DNA from 2 places in the Variovorax sp. P1_G12 genome. Region 1 is predicted to be linked to the other one. Evidence: riboswitches for the same ligand, from Rfam matches in the RefSeq annotation. Region 1 holds a riboswitch; the other holds the start of a gene.

The links. A riboswitch is a leader RNA that binds a small molecule or an ion and turns the genes downstream of it on or off. The one in region 1 is predicted to bind thiamine pyrophosphate.
Region 2: another riboswitch for thiamine pyrophosphate. It lies ahead of thiC (phosphomethylpyrimidine synthase ThiC); the one in region 1 lies ahead of AC1D2O_RS21460 (LuxE/PaaK family acyltransferase).

Annotation. Positions count from the first base shown of each region.
Region 1 covers NZ_JBFUBW010000019.1:21,490-35,851, reverse strand. The annotation lists gene AC1D2O_RS21510 (NCS1 family nucleobase:cation symporter-1) at 1-442, shown strand, start outside; gene AC1D2O_RS21505 (aspartate/glutamate racemase family protein) at 472-1,233, shown strand; gene AC1D2O_RS21500 (GntR family transcriptional regulator) at 1,301-2,053, shown strand; gene AC1D2O_RS21495 (nucleobase:cation symporter-2 family protein) at 2,487-3,971, shown strand; gene AC1D2O_RS21490 (SLC13 family permease) at 4,441-6,261, opposite strand; gene AC1D2O_RS21485 (aldo/keto reductase) at 6,265-7,113, opposite strand; gene AC1D2O_RS21480 (helix-turn-helix domain-containing protein) at 7,227-7,814, shown strand; gene AC1D2O_RS21475 (N-acetyltransferase family protein) at 7,816-8,385, shown strand; gene AC1D2O_RS21470 (hypothetical protein) at 8,396-8,806, opposite strand; gene AC1D2O_RS21465 (class I fructose-bisphosphate aldolase) at 8,879-9,907, opposite strand; TPP riboswitch at 10,084-10,177, shown strand; gene AC1D2O_RS21460 (LuxE/PaaK family acyltransferase) at 10,248-11,363, shown strand; gene AC1D2O_RS21455 (acyl-CoA reductase) at 11,360-12,829, shown strand; gene AC1D2O_RS21450 (ABC transporter ATP-binding protein) at 12,834-13,580, shown strand; gene AC1D2O_RS21445 (ABC transporter permease) at 13,577-14,344, shown strand; gene AC1D2O_RS21440 (ABC transporter substrate-binding protein) at 14,341-14,362, shown strand, end outside.
Region 2 covers NZ_JBFUBW010000008.1:13,498-27,859, forward strand. The annotation lists gene aceK (bifunctional isocitrate dehydrogenase kinase/phosphatase) at 1-957, shown strand, start outside; gene AC1D2O_RS10845 (acetyl-CoA C-acyltransferase) at 1,130-2,314, shown strand; gene AC1D2O_RS10850 (glutamate carboxypeptidase) at 2,361-3,608, shown strand; gene AC1D2O_RS10855 (acyl-CoA dehydrogenase family protein) at 3,619-4,749, shown strand; gene AC1D2O_RS10860 (YchJ family protein) at 4,829-5,269, shown strand; gene AC1D2O_RS10865 (DUF3047 domain-containing protein) at 5,491-6,333, shown strand; gene AC1D2O_RS10870 (VTT domain-containing protein) at 6,373-7,359, shown strand; TPP riboswitch at 7,387-7,492, shown strand; gene thiC (phosphomethylpyrimidine synthase ThiC) at 7,573-9,453, shown strand; gene AC1D2O_RS10880 (HAD family hydrolase) at 9,649-10,341, shown strand; gene AC1D2O_RS10885 (patatin-like phospholipase family protein) at 10,349-11,725, shown strand; gene AC1D2O_RS10890 (hypothetical protein) at 11,730-11,933, opposite strand; gene AC1D2O_RS10895 (AraC family transcriptional regulator) at 12,008-13,060, opposite strand; gene AC1D2O_RS10900 (isovaleryl-CoA dehydrogenase) at 13,187-14,359, shown strand.

The DNA.
Region 1 (14,362 bases):
CGCCAATTTCGTCTCGCCAGCCTTCGACTTCTCGAACGTCGCGCCGCAGAAGATCAGCTGGCGCACCGGCGGCATGATCGCCGCGGTGGGCTCTGTCTTCATCACGCCGTGGAACCTCTACAACAACCCGGAGGTCATCCACTACACGCTGGACATCCTGGGTTCCTTCATCGGGCCGCTGTTCGGCATCCTGATCGCCGACTACTACCTGGTGCAAAAGCAGCGCGTCGACGTCGATGCGCTCTACACCCTGAGCCCGGCAGGCGCCTACTGGTACGACAACGGCTACAACCGGCGCGCCATCTGGGCGCTGGTCCCGGCCGCGCTGGTGCCGGTGCTGTGCGTGCTGGTGCCGCCCCTGCGCGGTGCCGCCAACTACGCCTGGTTCATCGGCACCGGCCTCGGCTTCGTTTTCTACATGCTGCAGAACCGCAAGCGCTGAGCAAGCTCATTTCCAATCCCCGACCCATCATGCGCATCAAGATCATCAATCCCAACACCACCTGGAGCATGACCGAGAAGATCGGTGCCTGCGCGCGCTCGGTGGCGCGGCCCGGCACCGAGATCGTGGCGGTCAGCCCCGCCATGGGGCCGGCCTCGATCGAAAGCCACTACGACGAGGCGCTGGCGGTGCCCGGCCTGCTGCAGGAGATCGCCGCCGGCGAGCGCGACGGCATCGACGGCTACGTGATCGCCTGCTTCGGCGACCCCGGTCTCAAGGCCGCCAGGGAACTGGCGCGCGGCCCGGTGGTCGGCATCGCCGAGGCGGCCATGCATCTGGCGAGCCTGGTGGGAAGCAGCTTCAGCGTCGTGACCACCCTGGCCCGCACGATGGGACAGGCCTGGCACCTCGCCGAGGTCTACGGCATGAAACGCTTCTGCGCCAACGTGCGAGCCTGCGAGATCGCGGTGCTCGAGCTCGAGGCGCCCGGATCGCGCGCGCGCGAGCGCATCGTCGACGAATGCCGCCGCGCGCTCGACGAGGACGGCTCCGATACGATCGTGCTCGGCTGCGCCGGCATGGCCGACCTGTGCGAGCACATCGGACAGGTGCTCGGCGTGCCGGTGGTCGACGGCGTGGCCGCCGGGACGCAGCTGGTCGAATCGCTGGTGAGCCTGCGCCTGGCCACCAGCAAGCGCGGCGAACTGGCACGCCCGCTGCCCAAGCCGATCAGCGGCCTCCTCGGCGACTTCGCGTTGCCGGCGATGCCGCCGCTGAAGCGGGCGGCCTGATCGCGGCGGGCGGCGACCCAGGGCTCCGCCGCATCCAGGCCCATCCAGCCTCATTCACAATGGCGCCATGCCACGCGCCCCCAAAGCTTCCGCTCACCCCCTCCCGCCGCCTGCAAGGTCCGGGACAGAGGCTGCGGTCGACAAGACCGCCACCGTCGAAGGCATCGCGCAGGACATCGCCACCGCGATCGTCGAGAAGCGGCTGCCGCCCGGCACCTGGCTGCGCGAGGAAGCACTGGGGCGGCTCTATTCGGTCAGCCGCACCAAGATCCGGGCGGCGCTGCTGACGCTGTCGAAGGAAAAACTGATCGAAATGATCCCGGACAAGGGGGCTTTCGTCAGCAAGCCCAGCGTGCAGGAGGCGCGCGAAGTCTTCGGGGTCCGGCGCCTGCTCGAAAGCGAGGTGGTGCGGCTGTTCGTCGCCAAGGCGCGTCCCGCCGACTACCAGGCGCTCGAGCAGCACATCCAGTTCGAGCGCACCACCTTGCGCGCCACCACGACGACCGGCACGGTGCGGGAGAAGCTGCTCGGCGACTTCCACGTCGCGCTGGCGGAGGCCGCTGGCAACCAGACCCTGGCAGAACTGATCCGTGAGCTGGTCGCGCGCAGCTCGCTGATCGCCATGCTGTACCACTCGTCGAACGATCCGCATTGTTCGTCCGACGAACACGCAGAATTCCTGCGCGTCTGCCGCAGCGGCGATGTCGAGGCCGCCGTGGCGTGCATGACGGACCACCTGCTGCGCATCGAGGCCAACCTTCAACTTTCGGCCGGCGTGCCGGATCGCCAGCTCGACCTCGTCAAGGCTCTGCTGGCCTGAGAACCTGTTTACGATCTCCCTGGGGTCGCGTTGGGGCGCAATCGGGATGAGTTCGAAGTGCCGTTGCGCCGCATGGGCTCCTGCCCATGCAAGCAGCGGCACGCAGAAATCGCCCGATTTCGCCCCAACCCGAAGGGCAGGCGTCTTTTCGGGCGGTCTGCGGCGTTGCAGCGCTTGCCCATAGCCATGCTATGGGCGGCGCACTGCGCCTTGCATCCCCTCCCGAAAAAACGCCTGCGCGACCCCAGGGAGATCGTAAACAGGTTCTGAGAAGCGCGGGCCCGCGACTTGCTCGGGCGCACGGAGCGCGGGTTTTCCGCCATACAGGCGACCACCTGATCTGTATACAGTTTCGCGTACAGAACGGTAAACGATTCACGGCAAGACGCGTTCGCCCCTTCCCCTTCCTCCACGCTGCCCAGGAGTCCACGCAATGACGGCTGCCTCGCCTTCCATCCACCCGGTCGACCAGCGCCTGCCGGCCGGCAAACTCGCCGCCCTCGGCCTGCAGCACGTGCTCGTGATGTATGCCGGTGCGGTGGCGGTGCCGCTGATCGTCGGTCGCGCGCTCAAGCTCACGCCGCAGGAGGTCGCGCTGCTGATCTCGGCCGACCTGTTCTGCTGCGGCATCGCGACGCTGATCCAGTCGCTCGGCGCCACCCAGTGGTTCGGCATCAAGCTGCCGGTGATGATGGGCGTGACCTTCGCGTCGGTCGCGCCGATGGTCGCGATCGCCAACGCCAACCCGGGCCAGGCCGGCGCGCAGCTGCTGTTCGGCGCCATCATCGGCGCCGGCATCATCTCGATACTGATCGCGCCGATGGTCTCGCGCATGCTGCGCTTCTTCCCGCCGGTGGTCACCGGCACCATCATCGCGGTGATCGGCATCAGCCTGATGCGCGTGGGCATCAACTGGATCTTCGGCAACCCGGTCGGGCCGACCGCGCCGGCGCTGGTCGACCCGGTCTATGCCAAGTGGCTGGCCGACGTCACCTCGCCCGGCTCGGCCGTGCCGCCGGTGCCCAAGGGCCTGTCGATCGTGCCCTCGGTGCCGAACCCGCGCTACGCCGACCTGGGCGGGCTCGCCATCGCGGCGCTCGTGCTCGTGTCGATCCTGCTGATCGTCAAGTACGCCAAGGGCTTCATCGCCAACATTTCGGTGCTGCTGGGCATCGTGATCGGCGCCGTGGTCGCCACCGCCTTCGGCTTCATGACCTTCGAGAAGGTCGGCAGCGCCGCGTGGTTCGACATCGTGCTGCCCTTCCACTTCGGCCTGCCGAAATTCGACCCGGTGCTGATCCTCACGATGTCGTTGATCATGATCGTGGTGATGATCGAGTCGACCGGCATGTTTCTCGCGCTCGGCGAGATGACCGACCGCAAGATCAGCCAGCAGGACCTGGCGCGCGGCCTGCGCACCGACGGCCTCGGCACCCTGATCGGCGGCGTCTTCAACACCTTCCCCTACACCAGCTTCTCTCAGAACGTCGGGCTGGTGGCGGTCACGGGCATCAAGAGCCGCTATGTCTGCGTGGCCGGCGGCGTGATCCTGGTCGTGCTGGGCCTGCTGCCGAAGATGGCGGCACTGGTCGAGTCGCTGCCGACGGTGGTTCTGGGCGGCGCCGGGCTGGTGATGTTCGGCATGGTCGCGGCCACCGGCATCCGCATCTTGTCGGGCGTGGACTTCAAGACCAACCGGCACAACGCGATGATCGTCGCGGTGTCGATCGGCGTCGGGATGATCCCGCTGCTGGCGCCCAACTTCAAGCAGTGGATGCCGCACGCGATCCACTCGCTGGTGGAGTCGGGCATCCTGCTGGCGTCGATCTGCGCGGTGTTGTTGAACCTGTTCCTGAACGGCGCCAAGCATGACGAGGCGGCGATCGTGGCCGCTGCCAAACAAGCCGAGGCGCACTAGGCTCGCCCCCAGGTTGGGCTCACTTCGTGTAGCCCGCCCAACCCCCTACCGGGGGCGCAGTCAGCGGCCCGGCGAAGCCGGTTCCGCGACTGCCCACGAACGGGCGCGCTGCGCGCAGCCGTGGAACAACCACAGCGCCCATTGCTTTGGCCGGCGCAGCCAGGCCCGTTGGTGAAACACCGCGGATCTGGCTTCGCCAGTCCGCTGGTGTTGCCCCCGGTAGGGGGTGGGCGCCCCGACACGAAGTGCGGGGCAACCTGGGGGCGAGCTAACCCAGCAGTAGAGCGTCGTCGGAGACCTGCTCGCCGCGCACCTTCTCGAACATCGCCAGCAGGTGCTGCACATCCCTCCGTGGGGTCTCTGGTTCTTGCGAATTTCCAGGGAGGACAGAAGCGGCTGGCCCATGGGCGACACCCGCCGCGGCGCGAGCGAGTCCCTCCCCGAAGGCGCGCAGTCTAACTGCTCGGCTTCAGAACGGCAGCAGCCATGGCACCAGCGCGACGCTCACGACCAGCACCAGCAGCACCAGCGGCAGGCCGAGGCGCACGAAGTCCATGAAGCTGTAGTCGCCCGGCCCGACCACCAGCGTGTTCACGGGCGACGAGACCGGCGTCACGAAAGCGGCCGAGGCGGCCAGCGCGACGGTCATCGCGAACGGATACGGCGAGGCCTGCAGCTCCTTGGCGATGGCCAGGGCCACCGGCGCCATCAACACCGCGGTCGCGGTGTTGGAGATGAACATGCCGAGCACCGCCGTGACCGCGAAGATCACGGCCAGCACGGTGCGCGGTCCGGCGTCGCCGACGATGCCCATCAGCATCTGGGCCGCGAGATCGACGCCGCCGGTGCGTTGCAGGGCGAGCGAGAACGGCAGCATGCCGACGATCAGCACCAGGCTCGGCCAGTGGATCGCGCGGTAGGCGCTGCGCAGGTCGACGCAGCCGCACAGGCCCATCAGCAGGCAGCCGATCAGCGCCGCCTGCACATTGGGTACCCAGCCGCTGACCATCAGCACCACGACCAGCGCGAGCGCGAGCAATGCGAACGGCGCGCGCGAGGCGGCGGGCGACACTTCGTCGAACTCCGACGGCAGGTTGAAGATGATCAGGTGCATGTCCGACCGGAGTCTTCGGATCACATTCCAGATGCCGACCACCAGCAGCGTGTCGCCGGCCTTCAGCGGCTCGTCGAGGATGTCGTCGTGCTCGGCCGAGCGGCCATGCTTCAGGCCGATGACCGAGACGTCGTGGTTGGCGCGCAGGCGGGCCTCGACGACGGTCTTGCCGATCAGGCCCGAACCCGGCGGGATCAGCACCTCGGCCATGCCGATGTCCTGCGCATGCGCGGAGAAGTAGGCGCCGGCCAGCGGCAGCCGCTCGAGCGCGAAACGGTGGCTCAGGCCGTCGAGATCGGCGGACGGCCGCGAGACGTCGAGGAACAGCACGTCGCCGGTCTCGATCGGGGTTCCGGGGGGCAGCAGGTCCTTCGCGAAACGGCGCTGGCGCTCGATGGCCAACAGGTTCACGCCCGGGATGGCGCCCGCCTCGAGCGCTTCGAAGACATGGCCGGCGGCGGCCGATCCGGGCAGCACCCGGAACCGGTGCCCGCGCTCGGCCAGCGCGTACTCGTCGATCCACTGGCCGAGCCCCGCCCTCTGGCCGGCGGGCCCGGCCGGGGCCTTCGATCCGCCGAGCCAGCGCCGCACCCCGAGCATGTAGGCGATGGCGACGAGCAGCACCGGCACGCCGAAGGGCGTGAAGCTGAAGAAGTGGAAGCCGTCGAAACCCTTGCGCACCAGCTCGGCGTGAATCACCAGGTTGGGCGCCGTCGCCACCAGGGTCATCATGCCGCTGATGAGCGCCGCGACGGACAGCGGCATCATCAGCCGCCCGGCCGCCACGCCGGTGTTGCGCGCAATGCGCAGCACGATCGGCACGAAGATCGCGACCACGCCGGTCGAGCTCATCACCGAGCCGACGCCGGCCACGATGACCATCAGCAGCACGATCAACCGCGCCTCGTTGCCGCCGGCCCGCGCCACCAGCAGATCGCCGAGCCGCTGCGCGACCCCGGTGCGCAGCAGCCCTTCGCCGATCACGAACAGCATCGCGATCAGCACGATGTTGGGATCCGCGAAGCCGGCCAGCGACTCCTGCATGCTGATCACGCCGGTGAACGGCAGCGCCGCCATCATGAGCAGCGCGACCACGTCGGTGCGGGGGCGGCCGATCGCGAACATCGCCACGGCGCTGGCCAGCAGCGCAAGAACAAGGCCGAGCTGAAGGTTCATCGGTCAGATCATCGCCAGCGGCTTCTTGCGCCGCGGGGCAGGATGAAGGCGGTCGATCTCGGCCAGCACGTCCGCGCCCAGCGTCAGTCCGGCCGCCGCGAGGTTGTCGCGCAGATGGGCCTCGCGCACCGCCTTCGGGATCGCGGCCACGCCGGGCTGCGCCAGCACCCACGCCAGTGCGAGCTGCGCCGCGCTGATGCCGAGCCGCTCGGCGATCTTCTGCAGGCCGGCATCGGCGGCCAGCGCGCCCTGGTCGATCGGGCTGTAGGCCATCAGCGGCATGCCGCGTGCGCGCTGCCAGGGCAGCAGGCTGAACTCGGGGCCGCGCTCGGCCGCCGAGTAATAGACCTGGTTGGCGGCACAGTCGCTGCCCAGCGCGGCGAGTTCCTCCAGGTCGTCGGTGTCGAAATTGCTGACGCCCCAGCGGCGGATGCGCCCCTGCGCCACCAGCGCGCGCAGCGCCTCGCAGGTCTGGGCCAGCGGATGCTCCCCGCGCCAGTGCAGCAGGTAGAGGTCGATGTGGTCGAGGTCCAGCCGCGCGAGGCTGCGCGCGCAGGCCGCCGGCGTGCCCGCGCGGCTGGCGTTGTGCGGATAGACCTTGCTGACGATGAACAGCTCCTCGCGCTTCACATCGCCCGCGCGCAGCGCCTCGGCCACGGCCTGCCCGACCACCTCCTCGGCGCCGCCTTCGCCGTACATCTCGGCGGTGTCGACGAGCCGGTAGCCCATCTCGATGGCGGCGCGAACCGCCGCGACTTCCGCAGCGCGGCGGCCGGCCGATTCACCCATCTTCCAGGTGCCGAGGCCGAGCGCGGGCATCCGCCCGCCGCCGGGCAGCTCCAGATATCGCATGGGGATCTCCTTCTTGTAGGGCGGGATCGCATCCCGCGCGCCACGATGCTAACCAAGCCGCGATCGCCGAGGCACTGGACGATTCATCCAATATCTAAGACAATAATTCCAACATGACGGAACAAGCAGACAGCCTGAACGATCGCATCGCCGCGCGGGTTCGCGAACTGCGCGCGGCGCGCGGCCTGTCGCTCGACGCGCTGGCCACGCACTGCGGGGTCAGCCGCTCGATGATCTCGCTGATCGAGCGCGGCGAAAGCAGCCCCACCGCGGTGCTGCTCGAGAAGCTCGCCACCGGCCTTGGCGTCGCGCTGGCCTCGCTGTTCGAGCCGCCGCAAGCCAGCGACGACCCCGTCGCGCGGCTGGCCGACCAACCCTTGTGGCGCGATCCGCATTCGGGCTACGTGCGCCGCAACGTCTCGCCCGCCGGCGGGTCGTCGCCGATCCAGATCGTCGAGGTGGCCTTCCCGCCGAAGGCGCGGGTGGCCTACGAGAGCGGCGCCCGCGAACCCCGCATCCACCAGCAGGTGTGGGTGCTGGAGAACACGATCGAAGTCACGGTCGGCGACGCGGTCCATCGGCTCGAGGCCGGCGACTGCCTGGCCCACGTGCTGGACCGTCCCGTGAGCTATCACAACCCGACGCGCAGCCTCACGCGCTATGCCGTCGTGATCGCCACCCTGCCCTCTGCTTGGAGATGACATGACGACCGACGCCAATGCTCCCGTTCGCAACATCCGCCGCCTTCAAACGGTCTCCGATGCGCAGCTGCGCGCCCTGTCCGAACTGCTGATCGATTGCGTGGAGGGCGGCGCCTCGGTGAGCTTCATGCATCCGTTGCCGCTGCCCGAGGCGATGGCGTTCTGGTGCCGCGTCGCCGAGGGGGTCGCCGAGGGCGAACGCGCCTTGCTGGTGGCCGAGGATGCCGAGGGCATCGTCGGCACCGTGCAGCTGGTGCTGGCCCAGCCGGACAACCAGCCGCACCGCGCCGACCTGTCGAAGATGCTGGTGCACCGCCGCGCGCGGCGCCAGGGCTGGGGCGAGGCGCTCATGGGCGCGGCCGAGCAGATGGGGCGCGACTGCGGCAAGTCGCTGCTGGTGCTCGACACCGCCAGCGACACCGCCGAACGCCTGTACGAGCGGCTCGGCTGGCAACGCGTCGGCGCGATTCCGGGCTATGCGCTGCTGCCGCACGGTGGGCTCTGCACCACCACCTACTTCTACCGGCAGCTGGAGGCCGGGGAGAAGGCACGCGGCAGCGAGGGTTCGTGAGCGCGAAGCCTCAGCTTTTCCCGCGCAGAAGCTCCGCCTTCTGCGCCAGCTCCGCGGCCTCGACGACCTGCTGAACCGACAGCGGCCCGGTCAGCTCGACCTCGCCGGCAAGAACGCTTGCCAGTGCGGCTCGCCCCGCATCGCCGGCCAACCACGCAAACGCCGACGTGATCGATCCAGCGCCGAACTTGGCGCGAAGCGCCTTCGACGCGGCACGGCTCACCTCGGCGAACGCTTCGTGGTCCGCTGCAGCAGAAGCCGCGCGAACGACCAGGCAGCAGGCTGCGAGCTTCTCGGCTTCGTTGCGCAAGCGACGGGCCTTGCCCTCGCTCTGGGCCGCGCGCTTCGTCTCCAGCGACGCGGGCGAAGGATCCGCAGGGGAGAGAGGAAGGTTCGGTTCGAGCGGCATGGATGCGTTCATTTTCAAGGAGCCTCGGATTGTCGCCGCAGCAGTGCCGTGCAAGACGGGCCGCATGACCGCGCCCCATCGACGCTAGTGGGCGCCTTCCCCTTCCATCCCCGCGCTGTACTTCCCCTCGCTGGCCAGGCCATTGAGCCGTGCCCGCTTGAGCAGCGCGTCCTGGCACGCGCGCGCATGGGCAGGTTGACCCTGCCACGCCTGCAGCGCCGGATCCTGCAGCGCGCGCCCGTAGGAGAAGCTCAGCTGCCAGGGCTGCCGGCCCGGGCGATTGAGCGCATCCAGGTTGGCGGTCGCTTCGACAGGCGACTGCCCGCCCGACAGGAAGTTGATGCCCGGGACCGCCGCCGGCACCGCGCGCCGCAGCACGCGGAGGGTCTCCGCCGCCACCTCCTCGGGACCGGCCTGCCGCGCATGCGCCTTGCCAGGCACCACCATGCTGGGCTTCAGCAGGATATGCTCGAGCACCACGCGATAGCGATGCAAGGCCACGAACACTTCGTGCAGCACCTCCTGCGTGACCTCCGCGCAGCGCGCCAGGCTGTGGTCGCCGTCGATCAGGACCTCCGGCTCGACGATCGGCACCACCCCCTGCGACTGGCAGATCGCCGCGTAGCGCGCGAGCGCCTCGGCGTTGGCCTCGATCGCCATCCGGCTCGGCAGCGTGCCGGAGACGTTGTAGACGGCGCGCCATTTCGCAAAGCGCGCGCCCTGCGTCACGTAGGCTTCGAGGCGCTGGGCGAGTCCGTCGAGTCCCTGCGTGATCTCGTCGCCGGGCGCGAGTGCCAGCGGGCCCTTGCCGGCGTCGACCTTGATGCCCGGCACGATGCCTTGCCGCGCGGCCAGGGCCGCGAGCAGCTCGCCGTCGTCCGCGCTCTGGCCCAGGGTCTCCTCGTACAGGATGACGCCGCTGACGTACTCGCCCAGGCCGGGCGTCGACAGCAGCAGGCTGCGGTAGGCGCGCCGGTTCTCCGGCGTCGACTCGACGCCGATCGCCTTGAAGCGCTTGGCAATGGTCGGACCGCTCTCGTCGGCGGCAAGAATTCCCTTGCCCCTGCGAACCAGCGCTTCCACGGTGGCTTGAAGATCATCGGAAGTGGCCATGGCGGATCCCTTCGTTCGAGCGGGACTCAGTCTCCTGCTTCGAGGCGCCGGAGCGCAAGCCCATGCCGGCCGTGGTGTCTTGGTCGAGGTCTGCACGTGCACGGGCATCCGATGACCCTTCATCCGATCCCGGTGAACACGCTTCGCAGCAGCACCTCCGGGATGCATGTAATATCGCCAACGCTCCGGGGTGCACACGACAGTGCTGAGATTCAAACCCGCGAACTTGAACCGGTTAATGCCGGCGGAAGAAGAGCCAACACTTCGATCATCGGCGGATCCTGCCGTGCTCGAAGTGGCCTTCGGAGCATCCGTTTCACGGTCACGAAGAAGTCTCCTTATGAACCAGCCCCCTGCAGATCGACCCGCGGCCACAGCCGCGGCCGGCGATGTGGTCGCCGACGTGCTCGCCTTCATCGCGCAGGACGGGTGCACCGACGACGCGTTCGATCGGCTGGCGTTGCGCCTGTTCGCCCACCAGTACGGCAACAACCCGGCGTACCGGCGCTTCTGCCAGCGGCGCGGCGCAACCCTGCGCCACGTGAAGCGCTGGAGCGACATCCCGGCGGTGCCGATCGACGCCTTCAAGGAACTCGACCTGCGGTGCGAGCCGCCGGCCGCCACGGACCGGGTCTTCATGACCAGCGGCACGACCCGCAGCGAGGTGAAGGGCCGTCACTTTCATCCGACGCTGGCGGTCTACGACCGGTCGATGATCCGCAACTTCTCGAACCGGTTCATGCGCGGCAGCGGCCGGATGCGCATGGGCATCCTGTTCCCCACCGAAACCGTGCTGGCCAATTCCTCGCTGGCCCACTACCTGGCGCTCGCGCTGAATGAATTCGGCACCGAGGAGAGTCGCTACTTCGTGAGCCCGCAGGGGCTGGACATCGCCGGCCTGTGCGATGCGCTGGCGGACGCCGAACGCCGCGGCTCGCCCTATGCGCTGCTCGGCGCCAGCTACAGCTTCGTGCATCTGATCGACGAACTCGAGCAGCGCGGCCTGTCGTTCCGCCTGCCGGCAGGCAGCCGGGTCCTGGACACCGGCGGCTACAAGGGACAGTCGCGCGAATTGCCGCTCGACGCCTTCTATGCGGAGCTGTCGGCGCGGCTCGGCATCGAACGATCGCAGTGCATCAACATGTACGGCATGACCGAGCTGAGCACGCAGTTCTACGACGCCGGCAATGCGTCGGTGCCGTCGGTGAAGTCGGGGCCGCACTGGATCCGCTCGCGCCTGGTCGACCCGCTCACGGGCCGCGAGGTCGCGCGCAGCGAGCGCGGAATCCTGGTCCATTGCGATCTCGCCAACTTCAATTCCGTGACCACCATCCTGACCGAGGACGTAGGCCTGGCCGCCGACGGCGGGTTCCTGCTGCTCGGCCGCGCCGAAGGCGCTGAGGCCAAGGGCTGTTCGCTGGCGGTGGAGGAATTCATCCGGGCGGCAGCGGCATGAAGACACTGCGCGCGGTTGCCGGTTACCTGCCTGGCCTGGCGCCGGCGGACGTGCAGTGGCAGCCTCTGGTCTTCGAATCGGGCACCACGCGGCTCGAAGTCGCGGTGCCCGTGCTGAGTCCGCCACAGATGACCGCGCTCGCCTTGCGGGTCAAGCAGGCCAGCCGCCTCCATCTGAAGACGATGACCGTGTCGCAGATCGTGGCCGTGGTGGATCGCGCGATCGCCCGCCTGCTCGACCCGGCCGACCCCTGCCGCATGCAGGCCGACCAGCTGCTGCCGATCGTCAGCGGCTATGACGCCGAAATGGTCCGCCTGGGCCTCACGGCTTTCCTCCAGACCTTTCGCGCGCCGCAACTGCATCGCTTCGTCGCCGAAGACTTCGCCAATCCCAAGCTGCTGGACGAGTTCCAGCCGCGACCCAAGGGCGGCGCGGCCAAGGCGTTCGGGCCGGATCTGCTGGTTCACAGCTGGGCCGGCAACGTGCCGGCCCTGCCGCTGTGGAGCCTGGTCTGCGGATTGCTGGTGAAGGCCGGCAACATCGGCAAGCTGCCGAGCGCGGAGCCGCTGTTCGCAGGCCTGTTCGCGCGGCTGCTGGCCGAGGTCCACCCGCCGCTGGCCGACTGCCTGGCCGTGGTGTGGTGGAAAGGCGGCGAGAAGGAACAGGCGTCGGCCCTCTATGCCGAGGCCGACACGGTGCTCGCCTACGGCGGCAACGACGCGCTGGACGACATCCGCCGCCGCCTCCCGGTCACGACGCGCTTCCTGGCGTACGGCCACAAGCTGGGCTTCGGCCTGGTCGGCGCCGCGGCCCTCGACACCCTGCGCGCGCCGGCGACGGCTCGCCTGGCCGCCTGGGACGTGATGCGCTACGACCAGCAGGGCTGCTATTCGCCGCATGTCTTCTACGTCGAGCGCGGCGGCAAGGTGTCGCCGCGCGAATTCGCCCAGTACCTCGCCAGCGAGCTCGCCAACCTGCACAACCGCTTCCCGCGCCGGGCCCTGGCGCTGGAGGAGTCGGCCGCGGTCGCCGGATGGCGGCAAGCCATCGAGCTGCAGTCGATGTCGGGCGGCGGCGAGCCTGTCTGCGAGCTGATCGGCGAAGCCGGTGCGGCCTGGGGCGTCGCTTACGCCGATGAAGCGCGGGCCTTGGCCCCCACGGCGCTGAACCGCAGCATCCAGGTCGTCGCGGTCGATTCGCTGGAACAGGTGATCGCGCAAGTGGCCGCGCACCCGCCCTTTCTGCAGACCGCGGGCGTGGCGGCCGCACCGGCCGAACTGTTCCGGCTGTCGGAGTTGCTGGGCGCTGCCGGCGTCACCCGCATCACGGCCATCGGCTCGATGACCTCGCCGGAGGCGGGCTGGCATCACGACGGCCGGTTCAACCTGCTGGACCTGGTGCGGATGGTCGAGATCGAGCAGTCGGCGGAACTTGCGGCCGACAGGCTGGCGCCGTACGCGGACTAGGGCCATGAGCTTCCTCGACATCGACAAGGTGGGCTTCACCTACCCCGGCTGGCCGCCGGTGGTGCGCAGCGTCGACTGGACCATCGCGCAAGGCGAGTTCCATTGCCTGGTCGGGCGCAGCGGCTGCGGCAAGACGACCCTGCTCAAGCTCGCCGCGGGCCTGCTGCATCCTCACACCGGCAGCATCCGGTTGCAGGGCAAGGAGGTGGTCGCGCCCGGCCCGCAACTCGGCTTCGTGTTCCAGTCGCCGACCCTGCTCGAGTGGCATCGCGTGATCGACAACGTGCTGCTGCCGGTGTCGCTGCAACACAAGCCCACCGCGCAGGAGATCGACAAGGCCGAGCAGTTGCTCGCGCTGCTGGGCCTGTCGGCCCATGCGCAGCATTACCCCCGGCAGCTGTCGGGCGGCCAGCAGAGCCGCGTGGCCCTGGCGCGCGCATTGATCCTGGAGCCGGCGCTGCTTTTGCTGGACGAACCTTTTGCCGCGCTGGACGCGATCACCCGCGGCGAACTGCAGGACGACCTGCTGCAGATGTGCCGCCTGCGCCGCACCACCGTCCTGTTCGTGACGCACGACATCGCCGAGGCGGTGTATCTGGGCGACCGGGTCGCGGTGATGGACCGCGGCCGGATCGTCCGGGACATCCGCGTCGAGGTGAGCCGGCCGCGCGCGCCGGCGATGCGGTACGGCGCGGCCTTCAACCTGCATTGCGCGCAAGTGCGCGATGCGATGGACCTGGCGACGGCATGAAGTCGATCTCCCCACGCACACAGCTCGGCTCCTGGGCGCTGCTGCTCGCGTTGCTCGCGGGATGGGAGCTGGCGGCGCGCGCTTCCGGCATTCCGGCCCTGGTCCTGCCGGCGCCTTCGGCGGTGATGAAGTCGCTCTGGATGGGCCTGTCCACCGGCTACCTGTGGCCCCACATCCGAACGACCGCCCTCGAGCTGATGCTCGGGCTGTTCGCCGGCTGCCTGATCGGTTTCATCAGCGGCGTGGCGATGGCCGAGTCGGCGCTGCTGCAGCGCGTGCTGAAGCCGTATGTCGTGATCAGCCAGGTCATCCCCAAGCTGGCGCTGGCGCCGCTCTTCATCGTGTGGTTCGGCTTCGGCATGACATCGACGGTGGTGATCACGGCGCTGATCTGCTTCTTCCCGTTGATGGAAAACACCGTGACCAGCCTGCAGCAGGTCGACCCGCAACGGCTGGAGCTGTTCCGGATGCTGGGCGCCACGCGGCGCCAGACGCTGCTGCGCCTGAAGCTGCCTGCCGGCCTGCCCGGGATCCTGGCGGGCCTGCGGGTCGCGGTGGTGCTCGCGCTGGTCGGGGCGGTGGTCGGCGAGTTCATCGGCGCCAGCCAGGGGCTCGGCGCGCTGATCATCGCCTCGCAGGGAATGATGGACACGCCGCTGATGTTCGCGGTGCTGGTGGTCATCGCCGTGCTCGGCCTCGCGCTCTACCAGATCACGCTCGCAGTCGAGAAGCGACTGCTGCGGCCCTACACCCGAATCTCATGAGGAACACGACCTTGAACA
Region 2 (14,362 bases), on a different contig from region 1:
CCGCGGGCCGAGATTTACAACGCGCTCGGGCTCGCCAAGCAGGGCAAGACGCTGTTCTACCGCGACTTCCTGTACCACCTGATCTACTCGACCGACAAGTTCCGCATCGCGCCGGGCATCAAGGGCATGGTGATGCTGGTGTTCGACCTGCCGTCGTTCCCCTACGTGTTCAAGGTCATCAAGGACTTCTATCCACCGCAGAAGGAGACGACGCGCGAGCAGATCAAGAGCAAGTACATGCTGGTGAAGCAGCACGACCGCGTGGGCCGGATGGCCGACACGCTCGAGTACAGCGATGTCGGTTTTCCGCTCGACCGCTTCGAACCCGAGCTGATCGAGGAGATCCGCAAGTTCGCCCCGAGCCAGCTCGAGATCGGCGACCGCGACGGCAACGGGGAGATGGAGGTGGTGGTCAAGCACGTCTATATCGAGCGCCGCATGATCCCGCTGAACATCTTCCTGCAGGAGTCCTTCGACCTGCTCGAGCAGCCCGAGCATGCCAAGCGGGCGGGCAAGCAGCTGGAGCACGCGGTGATCGAGTACGGCAATGCGATCAAGGACATGGTGGCGGCGAACATCTTCCCGGGCGACATGCTGTGGAAGAACTTCGGCGTCACGCGCGGCGGCAAGGTGGTGTTCTACGACTATGACGAGATCGAATACCTCACCGACTGCAATTTCCGCAAGGTGCCGACGCCGCGCAACGAGGAGGACGAGATGAGCGGCGAGGTCTGGTATTCGGTCGGCCCGAAGGACGTCTTCCCCGAGACCTTCGAGCCCTTCCTGCTGGGCAACCCCGCGGTGCGCGAGGCCTTCATGGCCCACCACGCCGACCTGCTCGACGCCGCCTTCTGGCAGAGCCACAAGCAGCGGATCCAGGCCGGGCAAATGCTCGATGTGTTTCCTTACGATGAAGCGCAGCGCTTCAAGCACGACGGCCACGCGCCGTATTTTTAGCTCGCCCCCAGGTTGGGCTCACTTCGTGTAGCCCGCCCACCCCCGGCCGGGGGCAACACCGGCGGCCCGGCGAAGCCGGATCCGCGGTGTTTCTGGCCTGGGGCGCCAGTCGCAAGGGGCGTGAGACCTGCGAGGATTTTTGTATGAACTGTCTGTTTAAGGAGCAATTCAAATGAGCGAATCGATCGTGATCGTCGGCGCCGCCCGCACCCCGATGGGCGGCTTCCAGGGCGACTTTTCTTCCCTCTCGGCGCACGACCTGGGCGGCGTCGCCATCAAGGCGGCCGTCGAGCGCGCAGGGATCCCCGCCGACAGCGTCGGCGAGGTGCTGTTCGGCAACTGCCTGATGGCCGGCCAGGGTCAGGCGCCGGCGCGCCAGGCGGCCTACAAGGGCGGCCTGCCCGACAGCGCGGGCGCAGTCACGCTCAGCAAGATGTGCGGCTCGGCCATGAAGGCCGCGATGCTGGCGCACGACATGCTGCTGGCGGGCACGCACGAGGTGATGGTGGCCGGCGGCATGGAGAGCATGACCAACGCCCCCTACCTGATGCTCAAGGGCCGCGGCGGCTACCGCATGGGCCACGACCGCATCTTCGACCACATGATGCTCGACGGCCTCGAGGACGCCTACCAGCCGGGCCGCTCGATGGGCACCTTCGGCGAGGACTGCGCCGCCAAGTACAAGTTCACGCGCGAACAGCAGGACGCCTTCGCGATCGCCAGCGTCGAGCGCGCCAAGGCCGCGACCTCGTCGGGTGCCTTCAAGGCCGAGATCGCGGCGGTCACGGTCAAGGGCCGCGGCGGCGACACCGTGATCGAGATCGACGAAGGCCCGGGCAAGGTCAAGCTCGACAAGATCCCGACGCTCAAGCCGGCGTTCAAGAAGGACGGCGGCACCATCACCGCGGCATCGAGCTCGTCGATCAACGACGGCGCCGCGGCGCTGGTCATGATGACCGAGGGCAGCGCGAAGAAGTACGGTGCGAAGCCGATCGCCCGCATCGTCGCCCATGCCACCCACGCGCAGCAGCCCGAGTGGTTCTCCACCGCGCCGGTGGGCGCGGTCGCCAAGCTGTTCAAGAAGACCGGCTGGACCGTGAAGGACGTCGACCTCTGGGAAGTCAACGAAGCCTTCGCCGTGGTGCCGATGGCGCTGATGCACGAGCTCTCGGTGTCGCACGACATCGTCAACGTGCATGGCGGCGCCTGCGCGCTGGGCCATCCGATCGGCGCCAGCGGCGCGCGCATCATGGTCACGCTGATCCATGCGCTGCAGCAGCGCGGCAAGAAGCGCGGCGTTGCGACGCTGTGCATCGGCGGCGGCGAAGGCACGGCGGTGGCGATCGAGCTGCTGTGAGGCGCTGCCTAGAATCGAAATATTGTCCCCATTGGAGTTGTCTTTGATTCATTCGGCTTTCCCCCGCAGCGCGCTGGCCGCGCTGCTCGCCACCGCTTTCATGGCACCCGCCGCCTGGAGCCAGACGCGCGACCAGGCCCTGTTCGCCGCCGCTACCGCCGAGAAGCCCGCCGTCATCAAGACGCTCGAGGCGCTGGTCAACATCGAGACTGGCACCGGCGACGCCGAGGGCCTCGCGTCGGCCGGCAACTACCTCGAGGCGCAGCTCAAGTCGCTGGGCTTCACGGTCACGCGCAGCAAGTCGGCCGGCCTCGTGGTCGGCGACAACATCGTCGGCACGCTCAAGGGCAAGGGCGGCAAGAACCTGCTCCTGCTCTCGCACATGGACACCGTCTACCTCAAGGGCATCCTCGCCAAGGCGCCGTTCAAGGTCGAGGGCGACAAGGCTTACGGCCCCGGCATCGCCGACGACAAGGGCGGCAACGCGGTCATCCTGCATGCGCTCAAGCTGCTCAAGGCGCGCGGCTTCGAGGACTTCGGCAGCATCACGGTGCTGTTCAACACCGACGAGGAAAAGGGCTCCTTCGGCTCGCGCGACCTGATCCAGGAAGAGGCGGCCAAGGCCGACTACGTGCTCTCGTTCGAGCCGACCGGCGCCGGCAAGGAAGACCTGTCGCTGGGCACTTCGGGCATCGCCTACGTGCAGGTCAACATCACGGGCAAGGCCTCGCATGCGGGCGCCGCACCCGAGCTCGGCGTGAATGCCCTGGTCGAGGCGTCCGACCTGGTGCTGCGCACCATGGACATCGACGACAAGGCCAAGGGGCTGCGCTTCAACTGGACCATCGCCAAGGCCGGCGCGGTCTCCAACATCATTCCGGCCAGCGCCACGCTGAACGCCGATGTGCGCTATGCGAAGAACGAGGACTTCGAGGCCGCGATGAAGACGCTCGAGGCCAAGGCCCAGCAGAAGAAGCTGCCCGACGCCGAGGTCAAGGTGCTCATCACGCGCGGGCGTCCGGCCTTCAACGCGGGCGAGGGTGGCCGCAAGCTGGTCGACAAGGCCGTGGCCTACTACAAGGAAGCCGGCGGCGAACTCGGCATCGTCGAACGCACCGGCGGCGGCACCGATGCGGCCTACGCCGCGCTGGCGGGCAAGCCGGTCATCGAGAGCCTGGGCCTGCCCGGCTTCGGCTATCACAGCGACAAGGCCGAGTACGTCGACACCAGCGCGATCCCGCGCCGCCTCTACATGGCCAGCAAGCTGATCATGGACCTCGGTCAATCGAAGTAAGGAACACGCCATGCTGCTCAGCGCCGACCAGGAAGCGATCCGCGATGCGGTGCGCGCCTTTGCCCAGGCCGAGCTCTGGCCCCACGCACCGCTGTGGGACCGCGAGCACAGCTTTCCGAAGGAGGCCCATGCCGGCCTGGCGGCGCTCGGCGCCTACGGCATCTGCGTGCCCGAGGAAGACGGCGGCGCCGGGCTGGACTACCTGACGCTGGCGCTGGTGCTCGAGGAGATCGCGGCCGGCGATGGCGGCACCAGCACCGCGATCAGCGTGACCAACTGTCCGGTCAACGCCATCCTGATGCGCTACGGCAATGCGCAGCAGAAGAAGCAGTGGCTGCAGCCGTTGGCGCAGGGCCGCATGCTGGGAGCCTTCTGCCTGACCGAGCCGCAGGCCGGCAGCGATGCCTCGTCGCTGCGCACCACGGCGCGCAAGGACGGCGGCGGCTGGGTGATCGACGGCGTCAAGCAGTTCATCACCAGCGGCAGGAACGGCCAGGTGGCGATCGTGATCGCGGTCACCGACAAGGGTGCGGGCAAGCGCGGCATGAGCGCCTTCATCGTGCCGACCGATGCCCCCGGCTACACCGTGGCGCGGCTCGAGGACAAGCTGGGCCAGCATTCGAGCGATACCGCGCAGATCAACTTCGACGGCTGTCGCGTTCCGCTTGAAAACCTGATCGGCCAGGAGGGCGAGGGCTACAAGATCGCGCTCGGCGCGCTGGAAGGCGGACGCATCGGCATCGCGGCGCAGAGCGTGGGCATGGCGCGCAGCGCCTTCGAGGTGGCGCTGGCCTACGCCAAGGAGCGCCAGGCCTTCGGCGCCAGCATCTTCGACCAGCAGGCGGTGGGCTTCAGGCTGGCCGATTGCGCGACCCAGCTCGAAGCCGCGCGCCAGCTGATCTGGCATGCGGCCAGCCTGCGCGATGCCGGGCGGCCCTGCCTCAAGGAAGCCGCCATGGCCAAGCTGTTCGCCAGCGAGATGGCCGAGCGCGTCTGCAGCGCGGCGATCCAGACGCTGGGCGGCTATGGCTACGTCAACGATTTTCCGCTCGAGCGCATCTACCGCGACGTCCGCGTGTGCCAGATCTACGAGGGCACTTCGGACATCCAGAAGCTGTTGATCCAGCGCGCCCTGGCCTGAGCCCGCCGCGGCGTCCGGGGGCGATTTCCGGGGGTCTGCACAATACGCCCTGGAACTTCCCCCTTTCACGCCTCCCTCAATGTCCGCATCCTCCCCCAGCCCCGCCCGTGTTCCCTGTCCTTGCGGGCGTCGTGACCGGCGAGAGCTGCCACTGGTTTTCGCCCAGTGCTGCGGGCGCTACATCGACGATTTCGGCCACACGCCGGCACCCGACGCCGAGTCGCTCATGCGCTCGCGCTACACGGCCTTCGTGCTCGAAAGGGCCGACTACCTGCTCGCGACCTGGCATCCCTCGACGCGCCCGGCCAGCCTGGACTTCGAAGCCGGCGTGAAATGGCTCGGCCTCGACGTGCGCTCGCGCTCCGTGCTGGACGCCGACCATGCAGAAGTCGAGTTCGTCGCCCGCCAGCGCAGCAGCGCCGGCGTGGCGACCCGGCTGCACGAGCGCAGCCGTTTCGTCCGCCAGGAGGACGACGCGCTGCAAAATCGTTGGTACTACCTCGACGGCGACCGTCACTGACTGATTCAGTCAGAAACAGCCGCTGACTGTTGCGCAGCCTTGGATGTTTGCTATGGATTTCATAGCGTCCGAGGCGGATTGTGTCCCGCAGGGAGACAGACCAATTCCTTTTGGGCTATTTATCTCGCGCCGCTCCTGCTCCACACTTCGCAGCTTGTGAGCGCTGCGCCGAAAGCGCAGCGCGAGCGCGTTCAACGGGCCACGGGGCCAAGAGGTGAATCATGGGCAGCAGGACGCTTCTTCGCACGGGAGACTGGCGGCGGCCGTGCACCGCGATGGCCCTGCCGGCCCTGGCCGCGCTGCTCTGGATGGCCGCGCCGCACGCGCGCGCGCAAGACAAGTCCGTGCTCACGCCCTTCTCGAGCGCGACCGGCGCCCAGGCGCCGGCGCCGTGGCACTTCACCACCTTGCCCAACAAGGTTCCGACCCGGTTCGAGGTCGAGCAACTCGAGGGCCAGCGCGTGCTCAAGGTCGACGCCAATGGCTCCTACGGCAATCTGGTCCACCCCGTCAGGGTGGAGCTCAACAGTCAGGCCACGCTGGCCTGGCGCTGGCGGGTCGAGGCGTTCGTCGAGGGCGCCGACCTGCGCACGCGCTCGGGTGACGATGGCGCCGCCAAGGTCTGCGTCTTCTTCGATTTTCCGGCCGACCGGCTGTCCGTCGGCGAGCGCACCCGTCTGTCGCTGGCGCGCCGCGCGACCGGCGAGGCGGTGCCGACCGAGACCCTGTGTTACGTCTGGGACAACAAGGAAGCCAAGGGCAACGCGTTCGACAACGCGTTCACGAAGCGCATCCGCATGGTCGTGCTCGAATCGGGCGCGGCGCCCAAGCCGGGCAGCTGGATCGCCGAACGGCGCAACCTGCTGACCGACTACAAGCGCGCCTTCGGCGACGAGGCCGGCGACCTCCTGCCCGACGTGACGGCGGTCGCCGTCTCGGCCGACGCCGACAACACGCACGGCCACGGCCTCGCCTATTTCTCGGACCTGGACCTGCGCGGCGCCCTGGCGACCCAGGTTGCCGGGCCGGCTCCCGCCGAGCGTCCTCCGACGCAGGGCCAGTAACAGCGCAGCATCTCATCGACTGTCAACGTCCCGAAAGCCATGAACGACTTTGTCGCACTCCTTGCCAGCCAGGGCGCCGCCCTGGTCTTCGCCGCCACGCTGGCGACGCGCCTCGGCGCGCCGGTGCCGGCGGTGCCCTTCCTGATCGTCGCCGGCGGGCTGACGGTCGGCGGGCAGGTGTCCTTCGTCGCGGTGGTGGTGGCGGCAGTGCTCGGCAACATCCTCGGCGATGGCGTCTGGTTCCTGGCCGGACGCCGCTGGGGCTACCGCGTGATGCGACTGCTCTGCCGCATCTCGCTGTCGCCCGACTCCTGCGTCAGGCGCAGCGAATCGATCCTCGGCCGCTGGGGCGGACTGTCGCTGATCGCAGCCAAGTTCGTGCCGGGGGTGTCGGTGGTGGCGCCGCCGATGGCGGGTGCGCTCGGCATGTCGAACCTGCGCTTCCTGTCCTATGAAACCGTGGCGGCGCTGATCTGGACGCTGGCCTTCCTGTTCGTCGGCCGGATCTTCCACGCCGCGATCCAGGACGTGCTGACCGTGATCTCCAACATCGGCCTGACCGCACTGGTGCTCGGCGTGCTGGCGCTGGCGGCATTCATCGGCTGGCGCTATCGCCAACGCCGGCTGGCGCAGCAGCAGGCCGACGACATCGAGCACATCCAGGTCGAGGCCTTGCGCGAAGCCCTGGCGGCGGGCGCCGGGCTGACGGTGATCGATGTGCGCTCCGACGAGGCGCGCGCCCTCGATGCGCGGGCGATCCCCGGCGCCATCGGCATCGGGCTCAAGCAGTTGCCGAAGCGGCTGGACACCTTTGCCGATGGGCGCGAGCTGGTGGTTTTCTGCGACTGCCCCGACGACGCCTCGGCGATCGCGGCGGCGCGCGTGCTGATGGCCGCCGGCCAGCCGCGGGTGCGCGTGCTGGCGGGCGGGCTGGACGCCTGGGTGGCGATGACTGCGGCCGACGCGTCCGGCGCCGCCGAGCCGAAGCGGGTGGTCGTTCCGCTGGCGGTTGCACGAACCGCTTGATCCTGCGGCCGCAGGCGGCCTAGAATCGGCCCCGCTCCGGGGTGCACGCAGACGCGTGCTGAGATGGCCAAGCGGCCAAACCCGCGAACTTGATCTGGTTCATACCAGCGTAAGAAGAGCTGCGACTCCCCGGCGCCCTCTCGTCCCTGAACGAGCGGTGCCGCAAGGAGGCATCGCGGAGCACCCGTTGATCCACAACCCGGAGTGCCCCGCATGAATGCCCACGACAAGTTCGCCTCCCTCCTCACGCTCACGCGCGAGCCCTTTCCCGCCTCGACCAAGGGCGTCATCGCCGGCGGCCGGCCCGACCTGCGGGTGCCGGTGCGCGAGGTTGCTCTGTCCAACGGCGAACAGGTTTCGCTCTACGACACTTCCGGCCCGTACACCGATCCGGCCGCCGACATCGATGTGCGTCGCGGGTTGCCTGGCGTGCGCGACGCCTGGATCGCCGAGCGCGGCGACACCGAGAGCTACGAAGGCCGGCTGCACCTGGCGCTTGACGACGGCGCGACGCACGCGGACCGCGACGCCCGGCGCATCGCCGAACTGCGCGCCGGCGCCGCCGCACTGCAGCGCACGCCGCGGCGTGCGAAGTCCGGCGCCAACGTGACGCAGATGCACTACGCGCGGCGCGGCATCGTCACGCCCGAGATGGAGTACGTGGCGCTGCGCGAGAACGGCCGCCGCGAATGGATGGCCGAGTACATGGCCGACGAGGCGCGCGAGAAGCGGCTGGCCGGCAACCCGATGGGCGCCCGCATCCCGAAGATCATCACGCCCGAATTCGTGCGCGAGGAGGTGGCGCGCGGCCGCGCCATCATCCCGGCCAACATCAACCACCCGGAAGTCGAGCCGATGGCGATCGGGCGCAACTTCAAGGTCAAGATCAACGCCAACATCGGCAACTCGGCCGTCACCTCGAGCATCGAGGAAGAGGTCGAGAAGCTGGTCTGGGCGATCCGCTGGGGCGCCGACAACGTGATGGACCTCTCCACCGGCCGCAACATTCACACCACGCGCGACTGGATCGTGCGCAACAGCCCGGTGCCGATCGGCACGGTGCCGATCTACCAGGCGCTGGAGAAGGTCGGCGGCGTGGCGGAAGACCTGACCTGGGAGATCTACCGCGACACGCTGATCGAGCAGGCCGAGCAGGGCGTCGACTACTTCACGATCCATGCGGGGCTGCGGCTGCCCTTCATCCACCTCACGGCCGACCGGCGCACCGGCATCGTCTCGCGCGGCGGCTCGATCATGGCCAAGTGGTGCATCTCGCACCACAGGGAGAGCTTCCTGTACACGCACTTCGAGGACATCTGCGAGATCATGAAGGCCTACGACGTGAGCTTCTCGCTCGGCGACGGCCTGCGCCCCGGCTGCGCCTCGGACGCCAACGACGAGGCCCAGTTCGCCGAACTGCGCACGCTGGGCGAGCTGACGCAGATCGCCTGGAAGCACGACGTCCAGACCATGATCGAAGGCCCGGGCCATGTGCCGATGCACCTGATCCAGGCCAACATGGACGAGCAGCTCAAGCACTGCCACGAGGCGCCGTTCTACACGCTGGGCCCGCTGACGATCGACATCGCGCCGGGCTACGACCACATCGCCAGCGCGATCGGCGCCGCGATGATCGGCTGGGCCGGCACCGCGATGCTGTGCTACGTGACGCCCAAGGAGCACCTGGGCCTGCCGGACCGCGACGACGTCAAGCAGGGCATCATCGCGTACAAGATCGCGGCCCATGCGGCCGACGTGGCCAAGGGGCACCCGGGAGCGCGCTCGCGCGACGACGCGCTGTCCAAGGCGCGCTTCGAGTTCCGCTGGCAGGACCAGTTCAACCTCGGCCTGGACCCCGACACCGCGCGCGAGTTCCACGACGAGACCTTGCCCAAGGACAGCAGCAAGGTGGCGCACTTCTGCTCGATGTGCGGCCCGAAGTTCTGCTCGATGAAGATCACGCAGGAGGTGCGCGAGTACGCCGCCCAGCGCGGCATCGAGGCCGGCGATGCGGTCGAGGATGGCATGGCCGGCAAGTCGGCCGAGTTCAAGGCGGCCGGCGGCGAGATCTACATTCCGATCCAGCCGGCCTGAAATGAAACATCCCCCGAAGCGCCTGCGGCGCCTCCCCCCCTCAAGGGGGGCGATACCAGTGGCCCGGCAAAGCCGGTTCCGCGGTATCCCTGGCATTGGTCTGCGCCGGTTTCATGCGACGCAGGTCACGCGAACGCCTGGTGAAGCACTGAGTCGTCATGCCTCTGTGGGGGCGACGTTGTTACGATCGCTCCCATGAAAGCTCCACCCTTCGACGCCGTCCTGTTCGACTGCGACGGCGTCCTGGTCGACTCCGAACCCATCACCAACCGCGTGCTCGCCGAGATGCTGGGCGAACTCGGCTGGAAGCTCAGTACCGAGGAGTCGATGCGCATCTTCACCGGCAAGGCGGTCAAGGACGAGGCCGCGCTGATCGAGGCGAACACCGGCTTCGCGATCACGCCCGAGTGGCTGCACGGCTTTCGCGGCCGCCGCAACGAGGCGCTCGAGCGCGACCTGCTGGCCATTCCCAACGCCGCGCTGGCCGTGCGCGCCCTGCATGCGGCGCTGGACGGCCGCATCGCCTGCGCTTCAGGGGCCGATCGCCACAAGGTGGAATTGCAGCTCGAGAAGATCGGGCTGCTCGATTGCTTCGAGGGCCGCATCTTCAGCGGCCACGAAACCCCGCGTTCCAAGCCCGCCCCCGACGTCTACCTGGCCGCCGCGGCCGCGCTCGGCATCGACCCGGCGCGCTGCGCCGTGGTCGAGGACACGGTGACCGGGGCGATGGCCGGCATCGCTGCCGGCGCCACCGTGTTCGGCTACAGCCCGACCGACCTGGGCCACAGCGGGCCCGAAGCGCTGCGTGCCGTCGGCGTGGCGCATGTCTTCACGGACATGGAACAACTGCCGTCGCTGCTGGCCGACTGGCGCCCCGCGTTCGCCTGACCCCCCGATGCACGGCCTGCGCGCGCTCTGTGGTCTGCTGATCGCTGCCTGCGTGGCGGGCTGTTCATCGCTGAGGCCGTGGCTCAACGACCCCCTGGCCGACCGGCCGCCGTCGCTGTCCGTCATCATGGCGCCGGAGTCGGGCCGGGATCCGACGATCCTGGTGGCCGTCACGCTGTCCGGCGGCGGTGCGCGCGCCGCTGCGTTCGGCTATGGCGTACTGGCCGAGCTGCGACGCACCACGTTCGATCTGAACGGCCGGCACAGCGACCTGCTCGACGCCACCGACGTGATCAGCGGCGTCTCGGGCGGCAGCATCCTCGCGGCCTACTATGCGGCCTTCGGCGCCGAGAAACTGCCCGATTTCGAACGCGATTTCCTGCGCCAGAATTTCCAGAACAGCCTGATCCTGCAGGCGCTGAGGCCGCGCAGCCTGTACGACCTGACCTCGCCGTGGTACGGGCGCAGCCATCTGCTGATGCGCCGGCTCGACGAGATCTACGAGGGCAAGACCTACGCCGACGTCGAGAGCAGCCCGCGCCACCCGCAACTGGTGATCGCCGCCACCGACATGTCGCTGGGCACGCCCTTCGAGTTCACCGCCGACCAGTTCGCGCTGATCTGCTCGGACCTGCAGAGCGTGCCGTTGTCCTTCGCGGTCGCGGCCTCGTCGGCGGTGCCGATCCTGCTGAGTCCGCTGACGCTGAAGAACCATTCGCAGGTCTGCCGCGAGCGCGGCATCGTGCCGCGGCTGGCCGTCCGGGGCGGCGGCAACTACCGGGCCCGCATGTTCCGCATGCAGGCCAACAGCTACCTCGACGCCCAGAGCCGGCCCTTCATCCACCTGGTCGATGGGGGCGTGGCCGACAACCTCGCGGTGCGGCGGCTGCTCGACCGCGCGCTGGTCGGCGGCGGCTTGCGCGAGAGCTTCGAGGAAGTCGGAATTCCGCGCGGCAGCGTGCGCAAGCTGGTGGTCATCAGCGTCAATTCGGCGCGCGACCCGGCCAACAACATCGACCAGAGCGATACCGTGCCGGGTTTCCGGGCGGTGGCCGACACCCTGCTGTTCGGTGCCGGCGCGCGCGCGACCCTGGAAACACAGGAGTTCCTGCTCGACACCGCGCGCCAATGGCGTGAAGACCTCAAGTCACGCAGCCCCGAAGCTTCGGATGCCTTCGCGCCCGACGCCGAGATCCACGTGGTGCAGGTCAACCTGCGCGATGCCGCGGATGGCGAGCTGCGTCAGCGGCTGCTGCAGGTGCCGACCGCGTTCTCGATCACCGATGAAGAGGTGACGCGGCTGATCGCGGCGGGGCGCAGCGTGCTGCAGCGCTCGCCCGAATTCCGGGCATTGAAGAGATCGCTGGGCGCGGCCCAGGACTGAAGGCTCAGGCGTTGCCGCGCGGCAGCGAGGCCTTGGCCATCGTGGTGAGCGAGAGCGTCATCGCCTGGGCCCGGTCGGCCCACATGTGCGACACCAGCGGGTCCGCGTTTTCGGTCACGAAGCCCTGGTTGCGGGTCCGCCCCGAGGTGGCGATGAAGTCCATCAGGTCGGCGAAAGCCGAGCTGTCGGTGTCTGGAATCTGCTGCATGCGGCGATCGTAGGCTGCGGCGGGCCGCCTGCGCGTCGGACGCTGCCCTTTCTGGCCTTCCCGGGCGCACTATTTCACGGATTCCCGGCCCCGCTGCGCGGCGGCAGGCCGTGCCGCCGGAACGTGCCGGGGGCGACGCCGGCCCAGCCCCGGAATGCGCGAGAGAAGCTTTTCTCATTGCGAAATCCGACCGCCAGCGCGATCTGCTTGATCGGGCGGTCGGTCCGCCGCAACTGGTCGGCCGCCGTTTCGTGCCGGATCTCGTCCTTGAGCGCCTGCAGCGACAGGCCCTCTTCCATCAGCTGGCGGTGCAGGGTGCGGCTCGACAGGTTCAGCAGGGCCGCCAGGGCGTCGGCGGTGGCGGCTTCGGCGGCGCGGCTGCGCAACAGTTCGCGCACCCGCTGCCCGAGCAGTCGGTCGCGGCGGTATTGCAGCACCGTGAGCGGCAGGGCTCGCCGCAGCATGGTGCGCAGCGCCGCCTCGTCGCGCCGCAGCGGCAGCGCCAGGTAGCGGGGGTCGAAGCTGTAGCCGGCCTTGGCGGCCCCGAAGCGCAGGCTGCCGCCGAACATCAGGGGATAGGCCTCGCGGTGCGGCGGCGCCTCGAACGGAAAGGTGGTGGCGCCGAGCGACACCCGCGAATCGATGGCCCAGCAGGCGTAGCCATGGAGGAAGCGCAGGTTCGACACCAGGCAGAACTCGCGCAAGTCGCCCAGCGACCGGTGCTCGGTGATCGACACCGTCGCCACGCCGCCGGCCAGCGAGAGGTCGAGCGTGATGTCGTCGGTCAGCAGCCGCAGGTGCCGGCACCAGCGCTTGATCGCCACGCCCAGGTCGGGCGCGCCCAGCGACGCCCGGCACAGCATGCCGTAGCTGCCCCAGGGCAGCTTGCGCTGGAACCAGCCGAGCGCCTCGTCGTCGAGCTGCTGCATCGCGAAGCCGGACAGCGCCTCGAATTGCGCCGCGGTCACGCGGGCGGCCGGATCGGCGACTTCATGCGGCGCGATCTGTGCCTCGGCCAAGGCCGCCGAAGGGTCGACGCCATAGCGCTCGTAGCCCCGCACGATCGCTCGCACGAAGGCCATCGGCGTGGCCGCGCGGCGGGTACTCTGGAGCGGTGACGAAGGCATGCTGGCGTGCGGTCGAGGTGGCGCGATTTGCAACCATTGTGGCGCCAAATGCACCGGCACACGGCGTAAGCTGCGCCTTTCCGCGCGACAGTTGCGCGCGGGCCCGACCGACCAAGGAGACAAACCATGCACGATCCCGGCCTGAACTTCGACCTGGGCGACACCATCGATTCCCTGCGCGACGCGATCCAGAACTTCGCCGCCGACGAGATTGCACCGCGTGCGGCGGACATCGACCGCGACAACCAGTTCCCGGCCGACCTCTGGAAGAAGCTCGGCGACCTCGGCCTGCACGGCATGACCGTCAAGGAAGAGTACGGCGGCACCGAGCTCGGCTACCTCGCGCACATCGTCGCGATGGAAGAAGTCTCGCGCGCTTCGGCCTCGGTCGGGCTTTCCTACGGCGCACACTCCAATCTCTGCGTCAACCAGATCCACCGCAACGGCAGCGCGGCGCAGAAGAAGAAGTACCTGCCCAAGCTGGTGAGCGGCGAGCACGTGGGCGCACTGGCGATGAGCGAACCCAATGCCGGCTCCGACGTGGTGAGCATGAAGCTGCGCGCCGAGAAGAAGGGCGACCGCTACGTGCTCAACGGCGGCAAGATGTGGATCACCAACGGCGGCGACGCCGACACGCTGGTGATCTACGCCAAGACCGAGCCCGAGATGGGCGCCCGCGGCATGACCGCCTTCATCGTCGAGAAGGGCTTCAAGGGCTTCTCGGCCGGCACCAAGCTCGACAAGCTCGGCATGCGTGGCTCCAACACCTTCCCGCTCTACTTCGACAACTGCGAGGTGCCGGAGGAGAACGTGCTGGGCGGCGAGGGCCTGGGCGCCAAGGTGCTGATGAGCGGCCTCGACTTCGAGCGCGCCGTGCTGTCGGGCGGTCCGCTGGGCATCATGGCGGCCTGCATGGACGCGGTGCTGCCCTTCGTCCACGAGCGCCAGCAGTTCGGCCAGAGCATCGGCGAGTTCCAGTTGATGCAGGGCAAGCTGGCCGACATGTATTCGACCTGGCAGGCCACGCGCGCCTACGTCTATGCCGTCGGCAAGGCCTGCGACCGCAGCGACCATGCGCGCACCTTCCGCAAGGATGCGGCCGGCGCGATCCTCTATTCGGCCGAGAAGGCGACCTGGATGGCCGGCGAGGCGATCCAGGCGCTGGGCGGCGTGGGCTACACCAATGAGTTTCCGGTCGGCCGGCTGTGGCGCGACGCCAAGCTGTACGAGATCGGCGCCGGCACCAGCGAGATCCGGCGCATGCTGATCGGCCGCGAGCTGTTCGCCGAAACCGCCTGAAGG